Regions from separate parts of the Halobacillus amylolyticus genome, predicted to be linked through region 2. Evidence: riboswitches for the same ligand, from Rfam matches in the RefSeq annotation. Region 2 holds a riboswitch; the other holds the start of a gene.

Region 1 (5,081 bases), 730 kb from region 2:
TCTGAGATCAAGGGGTACGAAGCACTTATTCGCTGGAATCAACCACTAATGGGATTGTTAACGCCTGACCACTTTATTAGTCTTGCCGAAGAAAGCGGTGCAATTATTCAAATTGGTGAATGGGTACTTAAGGAGGCTTGTCTGCAGGTGAAAAAATGGCAGTTGGAATTTAACCGTCCTGATTTATGTGTTGCGGTCAACTTATCCGCCGAACAATTCGCTGATCGGTATGTAAAGGATAAAATTTTTAACGCATTAGAGCAGGCAAATCTTGATGCAAGCTGTTTGATCATTGAAATTACCGAGACAATGGTTTTAAGGGATTTTGAAAATAGTACTGGCGTATTGGAAGAACTGCGTTCGCAGGGTATTAAAGTTCACTTGGATGATTTCGGTATGGGCTTTTCATCGTTAAATTATTTAAGCCGCCTGCCTGTTGATGCTATTAAAATTGACCGTTCTTTTATTAAGCAAATTGGTTCGAAAGCGAATGATGTAGCGATCGTCAGTGCAATTATCGCTATGGCTAAAAGTTTAAACCTGCAAATCATTGCTGAAGGTGTTGAAACAGAGGAGCATATTGAATACTTAAGCCAAAAGGGATGTCATGACTATCAAGGTTATTACTACAGTAAACCTTTGCCTGTTGCGAGCGTGCGGCCATGTTAGTGCTTCACGCTTTTTTGCTGTACCCTGAGGCGCCTACACTTTTCTACTGATATGGTACAATTAACAATAGGGTCAATCTATCGGGTTCAGGACAATGACTAGAAATGAGTGGGGGATATGAGAGAAGTGCTTAAGATCTATAGTGAATGGTTAACTCCTATCGGTGAGAAGGACCGGGAGGAGGTTCACCGTGATGGAGATTGGCATGAAAGTTTTCATTGCTGGTTTTATAAGCATGAAGAGAATCGGAGCTGGATCTATTTTCAAAAGCGTGCAGATAGTAAGAAAGATTTCCCATCCCTATATGATATATCGGCTGCGGGCCACATAGCAGCAGAAGAGAGCCTCATCCGTGGAGGTTTGCGCGAGGTTGAAGAGGAGCTTGGTTTAAGGCTGGCTGCGGGCCAATTAAATTATTGTGGATTTTACAAGGAAGAGTTGTTGTTTAAGACGATTAAGGATCGGGAAATCTGTCATATTTATTTATTCCCATATGAAAACCATATGAAGCTGACGATTAATGAAGAGGTTGGCGATGTCGTTCAGATTGACCTTGAGGATTTTCTTAGTATGATTTGCAAAAAAAGTCCGTGTTTACAGGCTGAATCTATCTTTACAGGCGAAGAGCTCCATTTATCTCATTCGAGTTTCTGCCCCCATCCTTTTGATTATTATCAATATGTTGTGCAGGCTATCTTAAGCAGCCGCTAAACTATAGTGATTGACAGAATATTGTGCTGATCGATATACTTTGATGCATTCAAGTGCAAAAGGAGAGAGTTTATGAGCCATCAATCATTTGATACACGTATTGTACACAACAAAATAAATCAGGGAGATGCACTAAATAGTAAATCAACTCCGATTTACCAAACATCTTCCTTTACATTTAAAGACTTAGATCACTTAGAAAGCTATTATGCTGGAGAAGCTTCGTTTTCGTATTCCCGTGAGAAGAATCCGAACACAGAAGAACTCGGTCAAACCGTTGCGAATCTTGAAGGAGCAGAAGCTGGGGTCGCCGCCTCATCTGGAACCTCGGCAATTCTGGCAGGCATCCTTTCTGTTGTGCAAGCCGGTGATCACATCGTTGCCGCAGAAGATCTTTATGGCGGGACCCATCACTTGATTACAAAAGAGCTAACGAGCTTTGGCTTTGAAGTTTCAATCGTTTCATTTGCCGATAAAAAAAAGGTTGAAGAGGCGATTCAACCAAATACGAAATTGCTCTATACAGAGTCAGTCTCCAATCCTTTTCTCAGAGTAGAAGACCTAGAAGGACTTGTAAGTCTCGCGAAGGAACACGATTTGTACACAATGGTTGACAATACATTTGCCACTCCATACTTATTACAGCCCTATAAAAAGGGGATCGATATTGTTGTGCACAGTGCTACAAAATATATCGGCGGTCATAGTGACGTTACTTCGGGGATCGTCGTTGGAAATGAAGAGTTAATGGCAAAAGCGAAGCAAAAGGTGAGTGCGCTTGGCGCCAATCTCAGTGCTTTTGAGGCATGGTTAACTCAACGGGGTGTAAAGACACTTGGTTTACGTATGAAACAGCAATCCGCTAATGCGCAAACACTGGCGGAATCTTTACAGCAGGATGAGTTAGTCGACCAAGTATTTTACCCTGAATACGTTTCAGAGCAAGGGCACGGTGCGATTGTTACGATTGAACTTAGTAAAAAAGTTGATATCGAACAATTCTTTCGATCCTTAGGGTGGATTAAATTGACGCCGACCCTTGGTGGGTTAGAAACGACTGTATCCTATCCAATCCGAACTTCACACCGTGCATTGACGGATGAGGAGCGTGCCCTAATTGGTGTCAATGATTATGTTATTAGGCTTTCCATTGGAATAGAAGAGTCAGCGGACATCATAGCTCAGTTCAAGGAAGCCATTCATGAATCTGTAAAAGAAAATAGTCAAAAATGATTGACTTTTCCAATTGTTATACCTTATAATTCTTAACCATAGCCAAATTAAATAGCAAGTACTCTTATCAAGAGCGGCAGAGGGAATAGGCCCTGTGAAGCCCGGCAACCTTCAAACATCGGTTTGAAAAGGTGCCAAATCCTACAGATCACTGATCTGAGAGATAAGAGGAGGACATGATTATTCAACCCCCTCTTCTTATCGAAGAGGGGGTTTTTTGTATTTCAAAAATTATTTCGGCCCCCGATGCCCTCTTGCTATTCAAATCTTATTTAAAAACTTTAGGAGGATGTAAAAATGACAAACTCATTTGAAAGCTACGATTTAAGCACGGTCTCACTTCATGGCGGGCAATCCCCAGATCCAACTACAGGTTCAAGAGCGGTACCGATTTATCAAACGACTTCTTATGTGTTTCACGATACTGATCATGCGCAAAGTTTATTTGCCCTTGATGAGCCGGGAAATATATATTCAAGAATCGGGAATCCGACGGTAGATGTTTTTGAAAAAAGAATGGCTTTGCTTGAAAACGGCGTTGCTTCTGTGGCGACAGCTTCAGGAATGTCAGCGATTGCTCTATCAATCTTAAATCTAGCAGGCTCAGGTGATGAAATTGTGGCCGCATCGAATTTATATGGAGGCACTTATAATTTGTTTGCTAATACTCTGCCGCGATACGGCATTAAAGTGAGGTTTGTTGATCCTGAAGATCCTGAAAACTTCCGCAATGCTTTAACGGATAAAACCAAGGCTGTGTTTGCTGAGACAATTGGTAACCCGAGTCTTCATGTATTGGATTTTGAAAAGGTCTCCGCAGTTGCCCATGATCACGGTGTACCACTGATTGTTGACAACACATTTGCTACACCTTATTCCTGTAAGCCGATTGAATTTGGAGCGGATATCGTTGTTCATTCTGCTACGAAGTGGATTGGCGGGCATGGAACAGCCATCGGAGGTGTTGTGGTTGATGGGGGAAGATTTGACTGGACAAACGGCAAATTCCCTGTTTTCACTGAGCCGGATGATAGTTATAACGGCATCCGCTATGCCTCTGATTTCGGAACACTAGCCTTTGTAACAAAATTACGCGTTCAATTGTTGAGAGACTTGGGTGCCTGCTTAAGCCCGCAAAATGCTTTCCTACTATTGCAAGGACTTGAAACGTTGCCTTTGCGGATCGAGCGTCATAACGATAATGCATTAGAGCTAGCAGAATACCTTAAAGGTCATCCTGATGTTGAATGGGTCTCCTATCCGGGGTTGAAAGAGCACCCTGCTCATTCACTAGCTGGTAAGTACTTAGAAGGTGGCTATGGTTCGATTGTCAATTTTGGCATCAGAGGAGGCCGTGACGCAGGTCGAAAAGTAATTAACAACATTGCTTTATGGTCACACGTAGCAAACGTAGGTGATGCGAAGTCACTAATCATTCATCCTGCCTCAACAACACACCAACAGTTATCTGTTGAAGATCTCGCTGCAAGTGGTGTATCAGAAGAGTTAATCCGTTTATCTGTTGGTTTAGAGTCAGTGAAGGACCTTGTGAATGACTTGGACCGTGCGATTGCGACGGCAACTGGGAAAGAAGGCAGCTCAGCTATTACTGAGAACGATGAAGGTGTGATCAAATGGGCGCTTCAATCTGCACAAGTAACCGAAGAGCAGGATGGAGAACAAGTGACTCGTCCGAAGCGTTTAGCTGTTGTTGGGTTAAGCGGGAAGCCTTCTCGCCCAAGCCACCGGTTGGCACGTAAAATGCAGCGTCTAGGTTACCAAATTGTACCGGTTAATCCGAGGGAAGATGAGGTGTTAGGAGAAAAAGCCTATCCAGACATTAGCTCAATTCCTTTCAAAGTGGACGTTGTTCAAATTTTCCGCAGTCCTGAAGCGGCAATTGAAATTGCTAAAGAGGCAGCAACTGTGAAGCCTGGGGTCTTTTGGCTGCAAGAGGGCGTCATTGCACCGGAGGCAGCGCGAATTGCTAGTGAAGCGGGACTGCAAGTGGTGCACAATCGTTGCACCTACAAGGAAGCACAGCGCCTAAGAGGCACGATTGATACCTATGCATGTGAAATTTAATTTTTATGGAGGCAAATGGATGAAAACTAAATATATATTACCCACCCTAGCACTGTTACTGACTATCACCTTAATAGGTTGTTCGAATAACGCTGAAGGTGAAAGTGGGAAACCTGATAAAGTGACGCTTGATTATGCCTACTACTCCCCGACAAGTCTCGTTTTGAAGGAAAAGGGATGGGCTGAAGAAGCACTGAAGAAAGAAGGTATTGATGTCGAATTCGTTTTAAGTCAAGGAAGTAATAAGGCACTCGAATTCCTAAACTCAAGTAGTGTGGACTTTAGTTCCTCTGCAGGGGCGGCGGCACTCATGGCAAAGGCGAATGGTTCACCGGTTGAGTCGGTGTACTTATACTCCAAACCCGAGTGGACAGCGCTTGTCA
Region 2 (5,081 bases):
TTGTACCGATTCCGACGAAACTTTCTTTAATTAGCTGATCCACATTAAACTCCATAAGGACAAGAATACCTGTAAACCCTAAACCTATTCCGAGCCATTGCCGCTTTTTTAAGACGATTGCGAAAAAGAGGAAACCTACAAGACCAGTACAAATCGGGGTTAATGCATTTAAAACGGCTGCTGTACTACTATTAATCTCGGTTTCACTTAAAGCAATCAGGCCCCATGGGAGACCAGCATTAAAAACCCCAACGAAAATAAGTGATTTCCAGGGAATCGGTCTTACGATGCTCCCCTTCTAATCCAAAGGAACGGAAGCAAAATCAGAACGGCTGCTGAACATCTTAAAAACACCGTTCCCCACGCGCCAACAGGATCAAGCAGCCATTTTATAAAAACAAAGGACATCCCCCAAATTAAACTTAGGCCGATTAAAGCACTATATACTCTCACTCTAATCCCTCCCTTCCTGTAACAAAAAAGCACAAGCCCTTATGTAAAGTGTGGCTCACACTTCTATTAACTGTACACAATTCTGCCTTTCATGAAAACTGAATCTTCTAGAGTTTACCTCTACTGCTAAATGCATTAAATTGAATGGCTTAGCAAATGTTCATCAAACATACAATTTATTTAATTTATAGCATGGTTATCACAACCACTAATAAGGTAAAATAAAGGTAATCTAATAGAGGGAGTGGTGATCATGTATCCTTTCTTAATGGCAGTCATTATTCTCGTCAGTATCATAGCATTAGTTGGAACACTTTATGTTGGAAAGAACGTTAACCAAACCATTTCGAAATATGAGGCAGAAGGATATTCTGCAGAGGATGAAGTGGCAAGCCTGCAAAATCACGGCAAAAAAACAAGTTTTCGCTTATTAACCACCATCTACAGTATTACCTTTGTTATTACAGCCATTCTATGTGCTATTTTCATCTTTTAGTGCTATTTGAATTTTGGAACTCTTTAACTTGACTGTTCCTTTAACCCAGCAGGGCTGGTTGTGAACCACGCGAGCCAAGCAGCCAGTCCGCCTGCAACTAACTTACCGATGACGACAGCCACAATCACCTCTTTATTTACACTGGCTACAAACCCTAAATGGCCTCCAAGGACAAATGCCCCGCTTACCGCAAACGCAGCATTCATCACTTTTCCTCTTGTATCCATATCTTTCATTGTCGCTAGCATAGGAATATGGTGGGCCAGTGATGCGATGAATCCGGTCATCGCTATCGAGTTAATCCCAAGTTTGTCGCTCCATTTGTCCCATAATCGCTGTCCCGATCGATTAATAAAGCTAACCATTGGATAGGCACCTGCAAGCATGATCGTGATACGACCCACGATGCCTACCCCCTCCTCTAAAGGAGCCACCCCTTGAACAATTGTAAAGCCTGTTAATGTCTCGATAATAATTAGGACTAATCCGCTGATGATCAGCAGCTCGACTGACTTGCCAAACCTTGCAAATAAATGGATAGTTAGATTGGTAAACTTCCATAATCCTAATCCTATTATCACCGCTAGAACTACTGTAGGTATGAGATTGCGGATCATCCACGCCAGCTCATAGCCGGCTACAGCCCCTCCGGCAAGACAACCAATGGGAATTGTAATCAGCCCGATTAATATCCCTTTTGCAAAATAAGGATAGTCTTCTTTCGCAATCATTGTTAAGGCAATTGGAATGGTAAAAACGAGCGTAGGCCCCATCATCGTACCGAGGAACGCCCAAGAGAAAACCGCTGCATCATCACTGGCAGCGAGGGCTTCTGCTAATTGGTAAGCCCCCATATCAATCGCCAATATCGTTGAAGCGAACATCGATGGATCAACTCCCAGCCACTGATACAGTGGGGTAATAATAGGGGCTAGCCATCCGGATAGAACTGGGGCTAATGAAATAATTCCAACCATCGCAAGTGCAAGCGGCCCCATCATCATAAACGCATTGTAAAAACTCTCACCCAAACCCCATCGGTTATGTAAAAGATAGTAATCTATTGCTCCAATGACCATAAAGAGCGTCATGATTATGAGTAACCCCTCATTAAACCACATGGTATCTCCCCTAACCGCCTACAATTATAAGTAACTACTAAAGATTGTGCCCTTTATGATCAAGTCTTTCAAGCGTTTTTAAGTTCATCAATTGTTAGCGGAAAATGTTTGCCCACCAATCCACGTCAAGCAGATCACAACAAAACTAAGACATCGCTCTCAAAACAAAAAAGAATACCTATCCGTTACAATATGAATCATGCTCACCTTCCCTCAACACTATGTATAGATATAAAAAAGAACCCTCCTTAGTAAAAGGAAGGCTCCCTCATATTTTTAATTAGCCGATTCCGCACGCAACTGATCCATTCTTTTGTGAATACTTTTGGTGGTATTCTTCTGCATCATAGAACACTTCAGCTTTTGCTACCTCTGTTACAATCGGACGTTTAAAGATCCCTTTTGCTTCCCATTGCTTAATCTTCTCGTTGGCAATCGTCTTCTCTAAATCATTGGTATAAAAGATAGCAGATCGATATTGGTGACCTACGTCCATGCCCTGCTTATTGCGGGTTGTTGGATCATGGGCCTCAAAAAAGATATTAACCAACTCTTCATATGTGAGGACAGTTGGATCATATTCAATTTTTACGGCTTCTGCGTGACCCGTTGTTCCTGTTTTCACTTGCTCATATGTCGGGTTCTCAGCGTGACCGCCTGTGTATCCCACCCGTGTTGCAGTTACTCCATCAAAACGCTCAAAAAAGGGCTCAACACCCCAGAAACACCCTGCACCAAAAATAGCTGTTGCCATAACTCATCTTCCCCTTCTCTTAACGCGGAACTTCTTTTTCAAAGAGAGTTTGACGGTTTTAAAACCAAAAAACCCCTTTTCTTATCCAGTATAAGAAAAGGGGTCGTAATATTCCGTACGATCCTCTCATCTTTTAGAATGTCACCATCCTACAGGAATTGGCACCGTTCTCTCAATCTCGTGGATTGATTCGATGGTTGCCGGGCATCAAAGGGCCAGTCCCTCCGCCTCTCTGGATAAGAAGTTTCCGTTATTTATTTTGTTATCTTATATGATACAACGATTTCCCAACGAAGTAAAGAGTGAAGACTCAACTTTTTCTCCTGTTTGTAAAATTATGCTGAAGCCCTCTTCAACATGACTGATGGATAAAAATAATTTTTTACGAACTGCGTCCCGTCGTGTACACTTCCTCAAATGGTTGAACGATGACAAATCCCTCACCTTTAAACTCCATTTGGATCGATTCCCCGCTTCCCCGTCCGAAAAATGTCTTAAAGCTGATATCTGTTCTAAACTCCGGTTCGAGGTGCCCTGACCAGGCTACCGTTGCATTAGGATCCGTAAGGACAGATTCCCCAGGACGAACGAGTAAAGTCAACGGCTCATAATGGGAAGTAATCGCTACTCTTCCATGGCCCTGAAGCTTAATATTAAAGAGTCCACCAGACATCATTCCTGCTACTTTTTTCATTAACTTAACATCCCATTCAATACCTGGTTCAAAAGCCAAAAGATCATTCCCATTAACGGTGATGGATTCGTTGGCGAGGTCAAAAATCGTAATTTTCTTTCCTTGATCTGCTAAGTATAGACGACCTCTGCCATGTGCTTTCATTAACGAGCTGCCTTCTCCTGAAAAAGCTTTCTTGAACATGCGCCCAACTCCATGCTCTAATATCCCTTCACGCTCGAACTTGATTTGGCCATTGTAAGAGATCATTGAACCTGATTTTGCCCACACTTCATCCATTAAATTGACTTCAAGAATTCGCGGTGTTTCTAATTCAAAGTACTCACTTTCTGTTTCATCTTGCTTCGTTTGTTGAATGAATTGATCAATTGAATAATTGCTCATTTAAAGGTTCCTCCCCATTTCGTGCTGTTCTTGATACGAATGAGGAAGGCAAAACGTTTCGTGCTTTTCCTCCCTTTTAAATTATCCCCTCACTGCTGTTAGGGAAGAATCTTTTTAGATTTTGATAGAATCCTGACAAGTTTAGGGAGAAACTTTTTGGATTTAGTCAGAAACCCAATGATTTTGGGGAGAAACCTTCTGAATTTGGAGATAATTGTCCTGTATTTGGGTAGAATCCTCAGTCAACTTCAAGAACAAAAAAGCACACCATCACTTAAATGGTGTGCTCCATTTAGGATCCTAGAAAAATTGCTCCATACATCAATGATCCTAATATGACAAAGGCTGGATGAACCTTCACGCGCTCGAGTAAAAAAAAGCTAACGCCAATCAGCAGAATGGTTTGCAGAGCTCCGGAAGAAAAGTACGAATTCCGGAAGAACTGAAAGGCTATAACTCCAAGCAAAATGGCAATAGACGGGCGAATGAGGGCAGTCATTGTTTTAACCCTAGGAGAGTCTTTAAATTTATACAATAGGCTCAGAAGCCCAATCATTAAGATTAACGAAGGAGCCACCGTTGCAAACACCCCGATAAAGCTCCCGATTATCCCACCTTGCTGAAAACCAATGAAGCCAGCCATTTTTGTAGCTATAGGGCCTGGCAAAGCGTTCGCCATAGCCAGCATTTCGCTAAATTCGCTGACAGTCATCCAGTTAAAACGTTCTACCACTTCGTTCTCTACTAAAGGGATAGAGGCAGGTCCACCTCCATACCCCACTATCCCAGGAATGAAAAAGGCAATAAAAATCTTCCAATAGATCATGATGATTGCTCCTTACGTACATAAGCTTTCGACTTTTCCCCTTTTTTGCCCATTGGTCTAATCAAAGCTACTAGAAGGAGGGCAAAAATAACTAATCCCGGATGAACCCCTGCCCACTCTATTAAAATAAGGGAACCTGCTCCTAGCAGGATTGTATTTAACCATCCTAAGCTAACTTTTGCCTTTTTTATAAAGTCGTAGGTAAGTTTAGCAAGCATGACACCAACAACAGGGACGACAGCTTGTGTCATTCCGTTCACCCATGGCTGATCACGAAAGCTATTTAATGAAGTAATGAGAACAATCATGATCGCGATTGTGGGAATAATGGTAGCAAGAACAGCGTTTAACAT

Evidence for each region. A riboswitch is a leader RNA that binds a small molecule or an ion and turns the genes downstream of it on or off. The one in region 2 is predicted to bind S-adenosylmethionine.
Region 1: linked by a shared signal. The riboswitch ahead of MUO15_RS12045 (PLP-dependent aspartate aminotransferase family protein) and the one ahead of msrA (peptide-methionine (S)-S-oxide reductase MsrA) in region 2 are both predicted to bind S-adenosylmethionine.

Annotation. Positions count from the first base shown of each region.
Region 1 covers NZ_CP095075.1:2,336,831-2,341,911, reverse strand. The annotation lists gene MUO15_RS12060 (bifunctional diguanylate cyclase/phosphodiesterase) at 1-669, shown strand, start outside; gene MUO15_RS12055 (NUDIX hydrolase) at 787-1,380, shown strand; gene MUO15_RS12050 (trans-sulfuration enzyme family protein) at 1,453-2,613, shown strand; SAM riboswitch class I at 2,675-2,783, shown strand; gene MUO15_RS12045 (PLP-dependent aspartate aminotransferase family protein) at 2,911-4,698, shown strand; gene MUO15_RS12040 (aliphatic sulfonate ABC transporter substrate-binding protein) at 4,718-5,081, shown strand, end outside.
Region 2 covers NZ_CP095075.1:1,610,374-1,615,454, forward strand. The annotation lists gene MUO15_RS21905 (DMT family transporter) at 1-43, opposite strand, end outside; partial or broken gene MUO15_RS21910 (EamA family transporter) at 116-289, opposite strand; gene MUO15_RS21915 (EamA family transporter) at 283-453, opposite strand; gene MUO15_RS08470 (hypothetical protein) at 707-949, shown strand; gene eutH (ethanolamine utilization protein EutH) at 973-2,070, opposite strand; gene msrA (peptide-methionine (S)-S-oxide reductase MsrA) at 2,351-2,824, opposite strand; SAM riboswitch class I at 2,948-3,067, opposite strand; gene MUO15_RS08485 (AIM24 family protein) at 3,207-3,902, opposite strand; gene MUO15_RS08490 (chromate transporter) at 4,195-4,728, opposite strand; gene MUO15_RS08495 (chromate transporter) at 4,725-5,081, opposite strand, start outside.